4 regions of the Afifella aestuarii genome follow, and region 4 is predicted to be linked to each of the others. Evidence: riboswitches for the same ligand, from Rfam matches in the RefSeq annotation. Region 4 holds a riboswitch; each other region holds the start of a gene.

Region 1 (4,198 bases), on a different contig from region 4:
CACAGATTGATCGAGACGATGTGCTGCGGCCTCGCCGCCGCCGGAGGAGCATCGGCGACGGCGAGGACCGCAACGGCTGCCAGACAATACGTGAGCCAAGGCCCAGGCATTAGAATGTCAGCCGAACTCCGGCATAGGCGCTGACGCCTTCCCGGTCATAACCCCACTGATCATAGGCCTTTTCGTCGAGGAGGTTCTCCACGCGCCCGTAGATCTGGGTGTTGTCGGTGATGTCGTAGGAGGCGGCGACATCTACGAGCGTGTAGGGATCGAGGGTGAGCGTCTCGCGGTTCACGTAAAGGGCGTCGGTCCACACCCAGTCCTTCTGCTCGCCGTTGTAATCGACCGACACGTTGACGTTGGCGCGGCCCTGAAGGAAGGCGTAATTGACGACGAGACTGGCGACGTTCTGCGGCCGGCGGATCAATTCGTCGCCGGTCGGGTCCTCGCCGTCCGTATAGGTGTAGGAGCCTGTCACCGTCAGATTGTCGATCGGCTCCACCGTCAGGGCGACTTCCACGCCATCGATCTTGGATTCTCCCGGCTGGTTGATCGAGGACTGGCCCGAGCCGGTGATGAGGTCGGAGATCTCCTGATTGAAATAGGTGACGTCGAGCGAGGCGCGGTTCGCCCAGAAGGCCTGCGTGACGCCGACGTCGAAACCCTTCGCCTCTTCCGGCTCGAGATCCGGATTGCCGCGATAGGTGTTGGTGTAGCCGTAGAGTTCGAAGAGCGTCGGGTTCTTCACGCCGGTGCCGTAGGAGGCGTGGAGCTTGGTGCCGGTCTGGCGGAAATTGTAGGCGCCGGTCAGCCGGTAGGTGGTGGCATCCTCGAAGACGTCGTTCAGGTCGTGGCGGAGGCCCGCCGTCAGCGACAGGTCCTCAAACAGGCTCAGCTGATACTGGCCGATGAAACCCGTCGAGGTGATGGAACGATCGAAGGACGACCAGGCGCTGTCGGAGACGGCGCTGTCTTCACCCCGCTCGACCCCAAAGGTGAGCGTATGCCCGGCATTGGCGATGGCGGGCGTATCGAACATGAAGGTCGAGCGGTAATCGAACTGCAGCCGCTCGCCTTCGTAAGTGCTGGTCACCGTGGTCGGGTCGAGATCGCGATAATCGCGGTTCTGATCGGTATAGGAGATGCCGGCGAGCTGTTCCCAATGACCGTCGAGGAGCGTCACCTTCGCCTGGGCGCGGGTGAAAAGCTGGTCGCCCTTCATGTCCTGATTGGAATCGAGCGGGCCGGTATGGCCGACGGAGGGCAGAAACCCTTCCGAATCGAGATCGGTGCGCAGGCGCGTGTAGCGTGCAACGCCTGAAAGGTTCAGCCAGTCGGTGACGTCGACGCCGCCCTTGGCGAAGAGGGTGCCGTTTTCGTAGCCGTCGTCTTCCCTGTTGCCGAGGCGTTCATCGGCGACCGAGACGCCGTCGGTGCGTACGCCGGAGGCGCCGGCGAGAAAATCGTAATTGGCGCCGGCCGTGCCAATGGTGGCGTTGCCGCTCAGCGTCTTGTGCGAACCGGCTTCGAGGCGGCCCGTCAGATGCGTGCCGGGTTCGGCGCGCCGGGTAATGATGTTGACGACGCCGCCGATCGCATCGGAGCCGTAGAGCGCGCTCTGCGGCCCGCGCAGCACCTCGATGCGCTCTATGTTGTCCGCAAGAAGATGCGCGAAATCGAATTCCGAACCGCGCGCCGGGTCGTTGACGGGGATGCCGTCGACGAAGATCTTGGTCTGGTTGCCTTCAGAGCCGCGGATCCGAAGCTGCGTGAACTGGCCGCGTGGGCCGGCCGCGTTGACGATCACACCCGGCACCTGGCGCAGTGCTTCCGTCGCGTCGTGGATGTTCTGCTGTTTCAGCTCCTCGCCGGTGATGACGGTCACGGCGCTGCCGACCTCCGTGAGCGGCGTCGCCGTCAGGTTCGCCGTGACGGAGAGTTCGGGGAGTTCGATGACGTCATCGTCCTGCGCGGCGGCCGGAGAGATGCCGGCGGCGACGAAAAAGCCGGCACAAACGGCGACGAAGCGTTGCGGCGGAACGCCTTCACGCGAGGGGCGGGAGAAAAACACGGGACGACCTCAAGGGCGGCGCACGGCCGGTTGGCACATCACCGCGATCGAGGACGCTTCATGGGCGCGTGCGCATGAAGTCTACCCCATCGGCACACCCCGACCGACGTGACCGCGCGTGACCACGGTTGACGGCAGGTCTCCTGACTTGCGGGTCATGATCGCGTCGCCGCCTTCCCGGTACCCTCGGGGCCAGTGGCATTGTGACGAGCGATTCACCGCTCACAGTTGCGGGGACAGTCGCGGATTTGAGCATCGCCCGCACCGCGTTCCCTTTTGAGCCTCCAAAGAGGCACCGTCGAAAGGACGGGACCACGATCGCGACCGTCGCGTCAAGATGAATCGCAGGCGCATGGGCTTGATTGGAAGTCGCTTTCGCTTTTGGCGGCGGCGGATGAAGCTTGCCGATGGCGCCCAGCGGCGCGGCCTCCTGCGAGAATGGATGGCTCTGGGAGAGGGGCAAAAGGCCGCAGAGGCGGGGCGCACACGGGGCCTTCGCCGGGTTTCGTGGGGCTTCCCATAGGTCGGGCGGATAGATTGGGCCTCAGAGGTTGCGCCTGAGCGATCGGCAGAAAGTCCGCCTTGACGGTGTGCGCTGCGGTGCGCTTGAGGCGGGAAGGTGCTCAGGCCCTGCGCCCCTTGGGCGAGGTTTGCGCGCCTTCTGCGGCGCCGGCGAGGCAGGGCAGCTTAAGCGCTTGGGATGGGGAGGTCTCGACATGGTCATCGCAGCAGAACATTTGCGTGCTGAAACGGCGGGGAGCGCGCAATGAACGCGCCGGAGAAAAGCCCGGAGAACGTGTTGGGGCGTCCCGCCAACGGCTTTACCCGACTGATCGACTTCGTCTTTCCCGGCGACGCCAATCACCATGGCACGCTCTTCGGCGGCATCGGCCTTGCGCATATGGACAAGGTCGCCTTCCTCGTCGCCTCGCGTTACGCGCATGTCGACTTCGTCACCGCGTCCTGCGAGCGCATCGATTTTCACGTCCCAGCGCATGTCGGGGAAATCGTCGAGCTGACGGGAAAGGTCGTTCGCGTCGGCCGCCGTTCGCTCGGCGTCGAGGTCGATCTCTTCGCCGAGGCGCCGCTGTCCGGCGAACGGCGCCTGTCGACGCGGGGCATCTTCAATATGGTGGCTGCTGATACGCTGGAGCGATATGGCGGCGCGCTGCCACCCCTGTCGGACGAACCCGAGATGCCGGTGTCTGAAAGCGGCTCCTGCGAAATCGTCTTTCCCGATCAGACGAGCCATTACGGCAGCCTCTATGGCGGCCACGTCCTTGCCGCGATGGGCAAATCCGCGTTCGTCGCAGCGACCCGACATTGCCGAAAAATCGTCGTCATGGCCGCCTCGCAACGCGTCGATTTCATGGATCAGGTCGTCGCCGGCGAGATGATCGAGCTCAACCCCTCGATCGTGGCGACCGGGCGCTCCTCGATGACCGTCGAGGTGACGATGATTGCCGAGGCGCTCCTGTCGGAAAACCGCCGGCTGTGCGGCAAGGGGACGTTCGTGATGGTCGCCGTCGACGAGGCCCACCGCCCGGTTGCGATCGCCTGAGCGCTTTTTGGGATTTAATGGGGGGCCGTCGGTCGGATGAAGCGAGGCGGGCGCGAGCCTCAGTCGTTTCACGGCGCCCGATCCACGAGCGCACCCTGCCGTCAATAGGCGACCACGAGGGGGATTCTCGTTCTTCAGCCCGCGATCCGGGCGCAGATCTGGCGCTGCGGTCCTGGGCCTTTCGGGGCGCGGCGGGTCCGCATCACTTGGCGAGGCCTTTCATCCGCCCCCAATGCGATCGGTTGACGGCAAACGGTTGCGGGCTCGTTTTTCGATCGGGTCGCGGCTATTCCTGGGCCATAGTGTCGGACAGACGGCGCCAATGGCGGGCGGTATGGAACGGATCACCATCACTCTCGAAGAAGACCTCCTCAAGGAGATCGACGCTTTGAGCGAAGAGCGCGGCTATCAAAGCCGCTCCGAGGCGTTGCGCGACATGGCCCGCGAGGTTCTGGCGCGCGAGGCGACCGAATCGGGAGAGCCACTCGGCAACGACCAGCTCTGCTACGGCTCACTCACCTATGTGTACGATCACGCGATCCGCGACCTGCCGAACCGGCTTACGG
Region 2 (4,198 bases), on a different contig from region 4:
TGTCGTCTCCGGCAAGCGCGCCAGGACCGAGGCGACCATGACGATGAAGCGGAGATTGACGATGATGACGGCGACAACGGCCGCGGCCCAGGCCCCGGCGGTTGCGCCCTCGCTCGTCAGGATCTGCATGGCGGCAGCCTGAGCGGGCGCGGCGACCGTGAGGCTGGTCATCAATGCGGTCTGCACGGCGTTAAGGCCAGCTTCAGCGCTGAGCTGGCCGACGCCCATGAACATCACGAGGAAAGTGAGAATCACGACGAGAGCGTCACCGACGGCGATACGGAAAACGTGTCCTGCGGACGCCTCTTCGTCGCTGGAGAGGTCTGGGGAGTCTGTCATTGCATCGGGGGAGGGCGTATCTCAATGTAGAATATCAGCCACCCCTTTATTCCAGCTTATATATTGTGTCCAGAAAAACTAATCGAAATGAAGATACTTCATCTCGGCATGATATCGTGCGCCGATACATATGATAACAATCAAGTTGCTTTCGACTCAATATCGAGGGCGGGTGAGAGGTCGTCGCGAATATTTCTGCGTTCGATCATGTTCTGCACATCCGCTGCGGCGTGGAGACGCCTGATTCTGCGCGGAGCTGGGCGCGCTGCGAATCTCTTCGTGAACCCCGCCTTCGAGGTCGAACGGCGATCGTTTTCGATTCTGTTCGTGTCGATAGAAGCGGGAGCGGCGTGTGAATGGCCAGGCGACGTTGCCCTGGCCAGACCGTTCCGGGTGCTCACAGTTTTTGGCACCCACCGTGAAGACACGGTTTCGACGGGATCGTGGGATGAGAAGAGAAGGAAGGTGGCTCCCCGGGCCGGACTCGAACCAGCGACCCAGCGGTTAACAGCCGCTTGCTCTACCAACTGAGCTACCGGGGAATTGGGGCGCGATATACCAAACTCATCGGGCATTGCAAGCATCCTTTCGCAGCCCATTTTTGACGCATGCAAAACAGGCAGGAAGCTGAAGTGGTAAAGAACGACAGGAAGCGGCGCTCGCGCCTCCATCTTTTTGGCCGGCAGATGCCTCTGCCGCACAGCCCGCTTCTGCGTGTCGGTATAGGGATTCTGCTGGTTCTCGGCGGTCTCTTCGCCTTCCTGCCGGTGCTCGGCCTGTGGATGCTGCCGCTCGGGCTGATCGTGTTGTCGATCGATATTCCCGCGGTGCGGCGTTGGCGGCGGCGGTTCACCGTGTGGATCTACACGCGCTATCCGAGCGTGGCGCGGCGATTCGACGTGGCCGCGCCCGCAGGAAATGGCCGCGGGAAGGGACCCGTTGCCGGAAAAATCGATTCGCAAACACCGTTCGTTTCGCCGGGCGAGACCCGCTTGAGCGAAACGGAGCGATCGGCGGAATCGCGCTTGCGACAGTCTTCCGATTCCGTTTAGTCTTTGAAATGGTTCCGGTTCCCGAATGGTGCACAGCACCTGGGGATCAAAAGGGAATGCGGCAGGGATGACCCAGATCGGGATCCCTCATCCGCAGCTGCCCCCGCAACTGTACGCGGCGAGCCCCCCTGCATAAGCCACCGGCAACGGGAAGGCGCAGATGGGGCGGAGACCCGCAAGCCAGGAGACCTGCCGGACCAGGGCAACTCGAACGCCGTCGGAGGGACGGCAAAGGGGATAGCATGCAAAGTTCCGGAACATTTCCGTCGGCGATTCCATCCAGGGCTCGAGCCGGGTGCGCCGCATTGATCGCCAACGATCTGCGCACCGTGCAAAGCGGTTTCGCTTCCATACGCGGGCGGTGTCTGCCGCCTGATCTTTCAGAAAACGCATCTTTGCCGCGCTGCCATTGAGGCAGTCATGTTTCCTCACGTTCAAGGCATGGCCGTGGGTCATGCGGCCTTTGTTGCGACCGGCTGGACGGTAAGCATCCGACCGCTCGCGTCGTCTGCCTTGCCCCTGGCGCGGAAACGCTCCGCGAAATCCTCATGATAACCACGGCACTCGTTTTGGGCGGCGCCCGCTCGGGAAAAAGCGCCTATGCGGAACGCCTCGTGGAGGAAAGCGGGCTCAACCCCGTCTACGTCGCGACGTGTCCTCCCGCGGACAACGATGCGGAGATGGGTGAGCGTATCGCCGCACATCAGGCCCGGCGCGGACCGGCATGGCGCACCGTCGAGGAGCCGGTCGCGCTTGCGGACGTCCTCGCCCGGGAGGCCGCGCCGGAGCGCGCCCTGCTCGTCGACTGCCTCACACTCTGGCTTTCCAACATTTTGTTCGCCGAAGAGGACATTGCCGTGCGTACGCGCGACCTCTGCGCAGCCCTTGCCGCGGCGAAAGGCCCCGTCGTCCTCGTCTCCAACGAGCTCGGCCTCGGCATAGTCCCCGACAACGCCCTGGCTCGTCGCTTCCGCGATGCGCAGGGCCGTCTCAACCAGGAAATCGCCCGCTCGGCGGAGCTGGTCGTCTTCATGGCGGCCGGACTGCCTCTGGCACTGAAAGGACAGCTTCCTTTATGACAAACCCTTCGGAACGCATTCCCGCGACGATCATCACCGGCTTCCTTGGAGCCGGAAAGACGACGATCATCCGCCACATCCTCGAAAACGCGAACGGCAGAAAAATTGCCCTCATCGTCAACGAGTTCGGCGATACGGGCTTCGATGGCGGGCTTCTATCCGATTGCGGCAGCCCCGCCTGCGGTGAGGAGGATATCGTCGAGCTCTCCAACGGCTGCATCTGCTGCACGGTGGCGGACGACTTTTTGCCGGCGATGGAGGGGCTCCTCGCACGCGGCCAGGCGCTCGATCACATCGTCATCGAGACCTCGGGGCTCGCTCTTCCGCAGCCGCTCGTCAAAGCCTTCGCCTGGCCTGCGGTCCGCGACCGGGTGACCGTTGACGGGGTGGTGACCGTCGTCGATGCCGAGGCCGTCGCGGCCGGGCGTATGGCGAGCGACGAAGCGAAGCTCGTCGCGCAACGCGAAGCCGACCAGTCGCTCGACCATGACGATCCGATCGAGGAATTGTTCGAGGATCAGCTGCGCTGTGCCGATCTCATCATCCTGTCAAAGAGCGATCTCGTTGATGAAGCGGGCATGCTGCGCGTGGAAAAGCGCGTCGGAGAGGACAAGCGCGTCGCTGCGTCGCTCATCCGTGCCACACACGGCATCGTGCCGCCGGAGGTCCTCCTGGGTGTTGGGGCCGGGGCGGAGGACGACAGCGAGACCCGGCTTTCGCACCATGAGATGGAAGGCGAGGAGCACGAGCACGACGATTTCGATTCCTTCAGCATCGCCGTGACCGCGTCGGACAAGGCCGAGGCCGAAGCACGCATCACCAAGGCGCTCGCCATGCCTGGCGTTCTGCGCATCAAGGGTCGCCTTGCGATCGACGGCAAAAAGGTGCCGCTGGTCGTCCAGGCCGTGGGTCAGAGGCTGGAGAGCTGGTTCGACCGCGGCAACGGTGAATCGTCGGGCGAGCCGAAGCTCGTGGTGATCGGCCTGTCCGATGTCGATCGGGCAGCCGTCACGGAGGCCCTCGGAGGCTGAATTGCATATCTTCAAGGGCCAGATTCGGGGGCTCGACGCGGCCTCCGAAGCGGTTGATCTCGATCAGAGCCCGGGCGACATCGTCATCCTTTCCGCAGCCGACACCGAGATTGCCGGGTTGGCAGCGGCGGCGAGCCGACTGCCGGATGATTTTCCGGCCATTCGACTCGCCAATTGGATGTCGCTCGCGCATCCCTATTCGGTCGATCTCTATGTCGAGAAAGTGCTGGCCGAGGCGAAGCTGATCGTCGTTCGGCTTCTCGGCGGCGTCGGCTATTGGCGCTACGGCGTCGAGGAGACGCTGCGGATCGCGCGCGGCTCAGGCGCCAAAGTGGCGCTGATGCCGGGCGATACCAAATGGGACGGCGACCTTGCGGCCGAGGGCACGCTCGGCGCCGACGAAACGCGGCTTCTCTGGTCCTATCTGGTCGAGGGAGGGGCGGAGAATTTCGAAAACGCGTTGCGGTTCTCGGGCCATCTTCTCGGGTATGACGAGGCGCCTTCGCCACCGAAGAACGTGCCGGCTTTCGGCGTCTACGAGGGCGGACGGAAGCTTGAGGGCGAGGGGCCGACTGCGGCAATCGTCTTCTACCGCGCCCTCGTGCAATCGGGTCAGACGGCGCCGGTGGAAGCGCTTTCTGCGGCTCTTGCCGAACGGGGGCTGCGGCCGCTTCCGGTTTTCGTCTCAAGCCTCAAG
Region 3 (4,198 bases), on a different contig from region 4:
CGATCGTCGTCTGCCGTGCCGACCGCGCCGGCGAGTTCAAGAAGGCCGTCAGCTTCCGCGCCCGCGTGCAGGTGAACGACTATCTACCGCTTTCAGCCAAGGATCTGACGCGGCTCGAAGGGCCGGCCGAAGCGTTTCGGCAGGCTTATGCGGCCGCCGCAGTCTCCGTCGACGACATCTCCTTCGCGGAGGTGCATGACTGCTTCACCATAGCCGAGCTGATGACGATGGAGGCGATGGGGCTGGCGCGCCCCGGCGAGGCGGGTGCCCTCGTTACGGACGGCGTCACGCACAAGGACGGCAGGCTGCCGATCAACCGTTCGGGCGGCCTGAAGGCCAAGGGCCATCCCGTTGGCGCGACGGGCGTTTCCATGCACGTCATGGCCGCCCGTCAGCTCACTGGGGAAGCGGCGGACATGCAGCTCGCCGATCCGAAACTCGGCCTCTGCTTCAACATGGGTGGAGGCGCCGTTGCCAGTTACGTTTCGATCCTCGAGCCTTTGGAGGTCTGACCCATGAACCTCGCGGACTGGCTTCTTCGCACGGCGCGGCGCATGCCCGAAGCACCGGCGCTTTTGCGTGGTGATGAACTTGTGGCGACCTACGGAGAGTTTGCCGAACGGGCCGCACGGCTCGGGCGCGCGCTCAAAGAGGTGCATGGCGTTTCACCGGGAGACCGGGTCGCGATCTTCATGGCCAATTCGACCGAGTATCTGGAGATCATGTATGGGGTATGGTGGGCCGGCGCGGCCGCCGTGCCGATCAACCACAAGCTCCATCCGCGCGAGGCGGCCTACATCGTCAAGGATTCAGGAGCGGGTCTCGTCTTCATTTCTGAGGGAGACGAGGTGCTGGCGCAGCGGCTCGATGAGGGCGTGCGTCTGGTCACGGCGCCTGGCGCGGCGTACCAGGAGCTCCTTGCCGCCGAACCGCTTGCCGCGCCACATGCGATGTCGTCGGATGCGCTCGCCTGGCTTTTCTACACCTCCGGCACGACCGGCAATCCGAAAGGCGTCATGCTCTCGGTCGCCAATCTGCAGGCGATGAGCTTTGCCTATTTTGTCGATGTCGACGAGGTGCACACCGAGGATGCCGCGCTCTATGCCGCGCCGATGTCGCATGGGGCGGGGCTCTACAACTTCATGTACGTTCTCCGCGGTGCCCGCCATGTCGTTCCAAAATCAGGTGGATTTGATGCGACGGAAATCGTTTCGCTAGCCGGTTCGGTCGGCAGTCTGTCCTTGTTCGCCGCGCCGACCATGGTCCGCCGTCTCGTCCAGCACGCGAAGACGACCGGCTATGACGGCGAGGGGATCCGGACCATCGTCTATGGTGGCGGGCCGATGTACGTCGCCGATATCGAAGAGGCGGTTTCCCTTTTCGGACCGCGCTTCGTGCAGATCTACGGTCAGGGCGAAAGCCCGATGACGATCACGGCCCTCTCTCGCGATCTCGTGGCCGACAGGAGCCATCCGCGCTGGAACGAACGCCTCGGCTCCGTCGGCACCGCGCAATCCTGCGTCGATGTGCGGGTGGCGGACGGCGATGGTCATACGCTCGCCCCTGGCGAGAGCGGTGAGATTTTGGTTCGCGGTCCGAGCGTCATGGCCGGCTACTGGCAAAACGAGAAGGCGAGTGCGGAAACTCTGCGCGACGGCTGGCTCTGGACTGGCGATGTCGGTGTGATGGATGAGGACGGTTTCCTGACGCTGATGGATCGCTCCAAAGACGTCATCATCTCCGGCGGCACCAACATCTATCCGCGCGAGGTCGAAGAGGTGCTCTTGCGGCATCCCGCCGTTCAGGAAGTGTCTGTCGTCGGCCGGCCGAGCCCCGAATGGGGTGAGGACGTCGTCGCCTTCGTCGTCGCGCCGGAGAACACGCCGAATGTCGAAGAACTCGATGCGCTCTGCCGCGAGGAAATCGCCCGCTTCAAGCGCCCGAAGGACTATGTCTTTCTGGATGAGCTTCCGAAGAACAATTACGGCAAGGTGCTCAAAATCGAACTTCGCAGGTTGCTCAGCCAAGCATAAGCGAATCGGGCGGGGCCGCGAACGCGGGGCGTTTGGCTCCACCTGACCGAAGTCCGAAGGATGCGTGTCTGAGCGATCGCGGGCGTGGCGCGCCGGCTTGTTTGAGCCTGCGCAACCGGGACGGAATGTGGCGTGCACCCGGCTTGACACTCCGACACCATCCAGCCTTTATCTCTGTCGATGGTTTCCAGCGAAACGAAGACTTCGCTGGGTGAAAAGGGAATACGGTGCGGTGTAGCCAGTAGGCGCCAAATCCGTGACTGCCCCCGCAATTGTGAGCGGAGAGCGACCCCGAACGATGCCACTGGGCGTGCGACGGAGACCGTCTAACGCCTGGGAAGGCTCGGGGAAGCAGAGACCCGCAAGTCAAGAGACCTGCCGTCATCATGCAACCAGACCCGGCGGGGATGTCGGGGGAAGGATCGAGATGACAATCTTGTCGTCGACGACAATGCGCGAGTCTCTTTTCGGGCAATCCATTCCGCCTGCCCCCGCGGTTCTCTCTCGGAACCAGGATAGCAGACACAATGCACCGAAACGCCGCGATCGGCCTTGCAGCACTGGCCAGTCTTTCGCTCATCGACGCCGCGCATGCGAACGAAACCAGCTACCCGCTGAGCATCGACAATTGTGGACAAACCATCACGTTCGAGGCTGCGCCTGAGCGCGATGTCTCGGTCGGCCAGTCTGCGACTGAGATTCTCTACTCGCTCGGCCTTGGCGACAAGGTCGTCGGGACCTCAGTCTGGTTCAGCGATGTGCTGCCGGAGTTTGCCGAACTCAACAGCGGCATCGATCGGCTCGCGGACAACGACCCAAGTTTCGAAAGCGTCGTTGCCAAGAAGCCGGACCTCGTTGCGGTTTCCTATGAGTGGCATATCGGGCCGCAGGGAATTGTCGGGACCCGCGAGCAGTTCCATGACGTCGGCATCCCGACCTACATCCTTCCGACCGATTGCGTGAAAGACAATTCCGCTGGCGTCGATGGCACCAGGCTCGAGATGTACAGCACCGACGCCCTCTATCGTGCGATCCGCGAACTTGCGGAGATCCACGACGTCACGGCGGAGGGCGAGGCACTCATCAGCGATCTTGCGGAGCGCGAAGCCGTTGCCGTGGAGAAAGCGAAAGAGGCGAAGGCGGACGACGTTTCCGCGGTCTTCTGGTTTTCGTCTGCCGAAATGGACGTCGATCCCTATGTCGCCGGGCGCAAGGGCGTTCCGGGCTGGATGATGGAAAAGCTCGGCGTTCGCAACGTCGTGCAAAGCGACGAGGAATGGCCGACCGTTGGCTGGGAGACGATCGCCAAGGCCAATCCCGACATCATCGTCGTCGCCGAGATGACCCGCCGCCGCTTTCCTGCCGACGACGTCGAAAAGAAGCTCGAATTCCTCAAGACGGATCCGGTCGCCAAGGAAATGGACGCCGTCAAGGCGGGGCGGATTCTTGTCATGGATGCCCATTCCATGGATCCCTCCATCCGCAACATCTCGGCACTCGAGATGCTCGCCGATGAACTTCCCAAGCTGAAATAGCAGAGCCCGGACATGGCCATTCAACGACCCGGCCGCTGGCCGGGTTTTCTGACATCGCTGTCGTCGAAACTCGCAATTCTGGGGGCCGCTCTGATCCTCGGGGCTGCGATCGGAGAGACACGCATCCCGTTGGAAACGGTCGGGCAGGTGCTTGCCATGAAGGTGTTCGGGGGAAGCTATCCTGTCGATCCGATCGACCAGGGCATCGTCTGGAATTACCGCTTCAGCCGGGCAATCGTCGCGGCCTGCTGTGGCGCAGGCTTGGCCGTGTCGGGGCTGGTGCTTCAGACCCTGCTGCGCAATGTGCTCGCTGACCCTTACATTTTGGGGATCTCTGCCGGCGCATCGACCGGAGCTGTGGCTGTTACCATCGCCGGCATCGGCGGCGGTCTCGTGTCGCTCTCGGCCGGCGCTTTCGTCGGCGCCCTCGTGGCGTTTGCGCTCGTCATCGCTTTGGCGCGGGCCGCCGGTGGCTTTGCGGGAACATCGACCGGTCAGGTGATCCTTGCCGGCGTGGCCGGGGCCCAGCTTTTCAATGCCCTGACCTCGCTGATCATCGCGCACTCGGCCAATGCCGAACAGGCGCGCGGCATCATCTTCTGGCTGCTCGGCAATCTGTCCGGTGTGCGC
Region 4 (4,198 bases):
GGTTCGGACGCTCTGTCCGGCCGGCGCGCGAATGGACCGGAGATACGCGCGCCGGCGGGTGCCGGCAAGAGAAGCGGCGGCTTCAAATGCCTCGCTCATGCAAGCTTCGGCGGCAGGGAACGCGATTGCGGTTGCCAATTGCCGCAAGGCGTGGTTCAAGGGCGTGATGACCCCGCGCGTAGAGGCGTTCGTCGCCGTCGGTGGTCACAAGCAACTTTCCGTATCGATCGTTGCCCCGAAGGCGCCCGTTGAGGCGTAAGCTCCCGGCAGCTGATCTACGCAGGCTTCCAAAACCAAGTGACACAGCTCGCGCCGGCCGTCTCAGGCTGGCCGCGACGAGAAAGCTCATATTGACACTTTTCAATGAACTCGGCCTCGCCGAGCCGATCCTTCGTGCCGTTGCCGCCGAAGGCTATACCAATCCGACTCCGATTCAGGAGCAGGTCATCCCGACCATGCTTGCCGGCCGCGATCTTCTCGGCACGGCGCAGACGGGAACCGGCAAGACGGCGTCCTTCGTGCTGCCGCTGCTCGACAAGCTCAGCCGCACCATGGTGCCGGCCGCGCCGCGCACATGCCATGCCCTCATCGTCGTGCCGACGCGCGAGCTTGCCCAGCAGGTCGCCGACAGCGTGCGCAATTATGGGCGCTTCGTGAACATGTCCTCGGCGGTCGTCATCGGCGGCGCCCGGCCCGGACCGCAGGTGAAGGCGCTGTCGCGCGGTGTCGATTTCATCATCGCGACGCCTGGCCGTCTTCTTGACCATATGCAGACCGGCGCCGTCCGTCTCGACCAGACCAACGTCGTCGTGCTCGACGAGGCCGATCAGATGCTCGACCTCGGCTTCATGCCGGCGATCCGCAAGATCCTGGCCAAGATGCCGCGCGAGCGCCAGACGGTTCTCCTCTCGGCGACGATGCCGCCGGCGATCCGCAAGCTCGCGGGCGATTTTCTCCACCAGCCGGCGGAAATCTCCGTCGCCCCGGTGTCGCGCCCGATCGAGCAGATCGCACAAAGCGTCATCAACGTGGCGAGTGCCGGCAAGCGCGACATGCTCGTCGATCTCCTCGGCGCTGCCGATATGGAGCGGGCGATCGTCTTCACGCGCACCAAGCGCGGTGCCGACAAGGTGAGCCAGCATCTCGACAAGGCGGGCCTGCGCTCGGCGGCGATCCACGGCAACAAGAGCCAGAATCAGCGTGAAAAGGCGCTCGGTGCCTTCCGCAACGGCCGTGTCGCCGTTCTGGTCGCCACCGATATCGCAGCGCGCGGCATCGACATCGACGACGTTTCGCATGTCGTCAATTTCGAGCTGCCGAACGTGCCGGAAGCGTATGTGCACCGCATCGGGCGGACCGCGCGCGCCGGCAAGAGTGGCATCGCGATCTCGCTGTGCGATCATTCCGAGCGGGGTCTTCTGCGCGATATCGAAAAGCTGATCGGCAAGAGGATCGACGCGCATGGCGCGGCCCCTCGGCGTGAGGCAGTCGCGAACCAGGCCGGGGCCGAGGTAGTCGGTGAAACCGATGAGGCGCCGTCTGCAGGCGTGCGCCAGCAGGCGGGCGAGCGGCGCGACGAAAGATCACGCCAGCCCGGCAAGCGCAATTCTCCCTCACGCAACCGCCGGCGTTCGGGCAACAAACCCGCGGCCTTCGAAGCTCGCTCCGATGGGCGCAACGAAGGGCGGAGCGAAGGGCGGAATGAAGGCCGCAACGGCGACGCCCCGAAAGGCGGCCGCAACCGCAGGCCGGAAGGTGCCGAAGGAGGCCGTTCGGCCAAGCGGGCCGAGGGCGGCGCGCCCAAGAGCCGCAAAGGTGGCTCGGATGGCCGGCGTGACGGGGCCCGCCGCGACGGCGGCCGCGGCAACGAGGGCGCCCAGGCCGGTCTGGAGCGGATGCTGCGCAAGAGCAGCAAGCCAAAAACCGGGGCGGGCGACAAGCAGGTCGCCGCGCGCTGAAGACAGCGACGCCACGCAAGTTTGAGAGGGCCGGCCGCCATGTGCGGTCGGCCTTTTTTGTGCCCTCGGGCACCCTTCGGCGTGGTCCGTTGCCGGCAAAGGAACGCCGTGTCGGGCATGGCTGCTCAACGTGCACGGCATTGACAATTATGGCCATTCGCCGGCAGATGGGGGCGTCAACGGTTTCCGGACGCAAAGCGACCGGATTAAAAGGGAACACGGTGAGGCGTACCCAGCAGGGACCAAAACCGTGGCTGCCCCCGCAACTGTGAGCGGCGAGCAGGGCTTCAACATGTCACTGGCGCATTGGCGCTGGGAAGACGAAGCCATGCTGTGACCCGCAAGCCAGGAGACCTGCCGCTGACGCGCGACGCCGGGCCACCGGTGCCGCACCGCAACGGACGCCGGGGTGAGCGTCTGGCGGTGGAACGGCGCCAGGAATCCGATTTGCGCCCAATCCTCGCCAAAACCCCGATCGTCCTTTCCGCATCACTGTCGCGGTTCGTCCGCTGCAGTCATTGGAGAGACGATACGAATGAACCTTCGTAAGTTTGCCTGTGCCGCCCTCACATCGGCGGCGTTTCTTCTTCCCGCCGCAGCCGAAGCGCATTTTCAGCTGATCTATACGCCCGAGGTGAATCTCGCCGAGCCGGGCGACGTGCCGCTGAAGCTCATCTTCTGGCATCCCTTCGAGAACGGCCATGTCATGGATATGGGCGCGCCGGAAGAGTTCTACGCCGTCTTCCGCGGCAAGAAGATCGATCTCAAGGACAGCCTGAAGCCGATCTCCTTCGAGGGGCTGGAAAACAGCGCGCAAGCCTTCGATGCCACGCTGCCGGCGAAGCGCGCCGGCGATTACACGCTCGTCGTCGTGCCTCAGCCCTATTACGAGGAGAGCGAGGACATCTACATCCAGCAGATCGCCAAGGCCTATCTGAACCGGGCGCAATTGCCGACCGATTGGGCCGAGCCCAAAGGGCTTGCGACGGAAATCGTGCCGCTCGATCGCCCGACCAACATTCTGGCCGGCTCCACCTTTACGGGCCGCGTCCTGTCGGAAGGCAAGCCGGTCGCGGGTGCCGAGATCGAAGTCGAATACATGGCGGCCGAGCCCTCCATGGACGAGAACAAGCCCACCGAACCCAAAGCCTCGCCGATGCCGGGCGGTGCCGTCATCGCGATGAGCGACGAGAACGGCTACTTCACCTTCGGCGTCCCCAAGGCCGGGTTCTGGGGCTTTGCCGCGCTCGGTTCGGGTCCGAAGACGGAGTTCGAGGGCAAAGAGCTCTCGCAGGACGCCGTCATCTGGGTGCGCGCCTACGACGTCGAATGACGGCAGGAGGGATCGATGCATATTGTCGACGGAGCTCTCGCCAATGACGTCGTCATCGGGGGAGCGGTGTTGGCGGCCGGGGGCATTGCGCTCGGCCTCAAATCGCTGACGGCGGAAAAGATGCCGGCCGCCGGGGTGTTGAGCGCGACGTTCTTCGTCGCCTCGCTCATCCATGTTCCGATCGGTCCCTCCAGCGTGCATCTCATCATGAACGGTCTGGCCGGGCTTGTGCTCGGCTGGGCCGCCTTTCCGGCGCTGTTCGTCGGGCTTCTTCTGCAAGCGGTGTTCTTCGGCTTCGGAGGGCTCACCGTGCTCGGGGTGAATACGCTCAACATCGCGCTGCCGGCAGTGATCGTCTATTATCTGTGCCGGCGGGGGATCGCCTCCAATTCGCTGACGGTCGCCGCGATTTCAGGCGCCATCGGCGGGGGGCTCGCGATCGCGCTGACGACTGCGTTCGTGGCGATCGCTCTGGCGCTGTCGGGCGACGAATTCATCCCGGCCGCCAAGCTCGTCTTCTTCGCCCATATCCCGATCATGATCATCGAAGCGCTGGTGACGGGGGCGGCCGTGGTTCTCGCCCGCCGTGTCAAGCCGGAGCTCTTCGCCACTTTCAATCGATCCGCTGCCGAGGAGGTCGCGCTATGAGAAAGCTCTGCGCAGCCCTCGTTTTCCTGGCTCTTCTGCCCGCGTCGCAGGCTCTCGCCCACAAGGTCATCGCATCCGTCTATGCGTCCGGCGATGTCGTGGAAGGCGAGGTCGGCTTTTCCAACGGCGACATGGCGAAAGATGCGACGGTCGAGGTGTTCGACGACAACGGCAACAAGCTCGGCGAGACGGTAACCGACGAGACCGGCGCCTTCACCTACAAGCCCGAAAAGGCGGTGCCGCTCGTCTTCAAGGCCAA

The links. A riboswitch is a leader RNA that binds a small molecule or an ion and turns the genes downstream of it on or off. The one in region 4 is predicted to bind cobalamin.
Region 1: linked by a shared signal. The riboswitch ahead of EO094_RS10570 (TonB-dependent receptor plug domain-containing protein) and the one ahead of EO094_RS03660 (DUF4198 domain-containing protein) in region 4 are both predicted to bind cobalamin.
Region 2: linked by a shared signal. The riboswitch ahead of cobU (bifunctional adenosylcobinamide kinase/adenosylcobinamide-phosphate guanylyltransferase) and the one ahead of EO094_RS03660 (DUF4198 domain-containing protein) in region 4 are both predicted to bind cobalamin.
Region 3: linked by a shared signal. The riboswitch ahead of EO094_RS17925 (ABC transporter substrate-binding protein) and the one ahead of EO094_RS03660 (DUF4198 domain-containing protein) in region 4 are both predicted to bind cobalamin.

Annotation. Positions count from the first base shown of each region.
Region 1 is NZ_SAUF01000002.1:458,924-463,121, forward strand. It holds gene EO094_RS10565 (ABC transporter substrate-binding protein) at 1-110, opposite strand, end outside; gene EO094_RS10570 (TonB-dependent receptor plug domain-containing protein) at 110-2,071, opposite strand; cobalamin riboswitch at 2,188-2,386, opposite strand; gene EO094_RS10575 (acyl-CoA thioesterase) at 2,838-3,632, shown strand; gene nikR (nickel-responsive transcriptional regulator NikR) at 3,967-4,198, shown strand, end outside.
Region 2 is NZ_SAUF01000005.1:769,869-774,066, reverse strand. It holds gene EO094_RS17710 (AzlC family ABC transporter permease) at 1-339, opposite strand, end outside; tRNA gene EO094_RS17705 (tRNA-Asn) at 806-881, opposite strand; gene EO094_RS18980 (hypothetical protein) at 972-1,391, shown strand; cobalamin riboswitch at 1,390-1,602, shown strand; gene cobU (bifunctional adenosylcobinamide kinase/adenosylcobinamide-phosphate guanylyltransferase) at 1,940-2,470, shown strand; gene cobW (cobalamin biosynthesis protein CobW) at 2,467-3,501, shown strand; gene cobN (cobaltochelatase subunit CobN) at 3,503-4,198, shown strand, end outside.
Region 3 is NZ_SAUF01000005.1:812,448-816,645, reverse strand. It holds gene EO094_RS17935 (thiolase domain-containing protein) at 1-512, shown strand, start outside; gene EO094_RS17930 (class I adenylate-forming enzyme family protein) at 516-2,033, shown strand; cobalamin riboswitch at 2,198-2,430, shown strand; gene EO094_RS17925 (ABC transporter substrate-binding protein) at 2,561-3,568, shown strand; gene EO094_RS17920 (FecCD family ABC transporter permease) at 3,581-4,198, shown strand, end outside.
Region 4 is NZ_SAUF01000001.1:805,342-809,539, forward strand. It holds gene EO094_RS03655 (DEAD/DEAH box helicase) at 351-1,958, shown strand; cobalamin riboswitch at 2,122-2,334, shown strand; gene EO094_RS03660 (DUF4198 domain-containing protein) at 2,494-3,291, shown strand; gene cbiM (cobalt transporter CbiM) at 3,307-3,939, shown strand; gene EO094_RS03670 (cobalt ABC transporter permease) at 3,936-4,198, shown strand, end outside.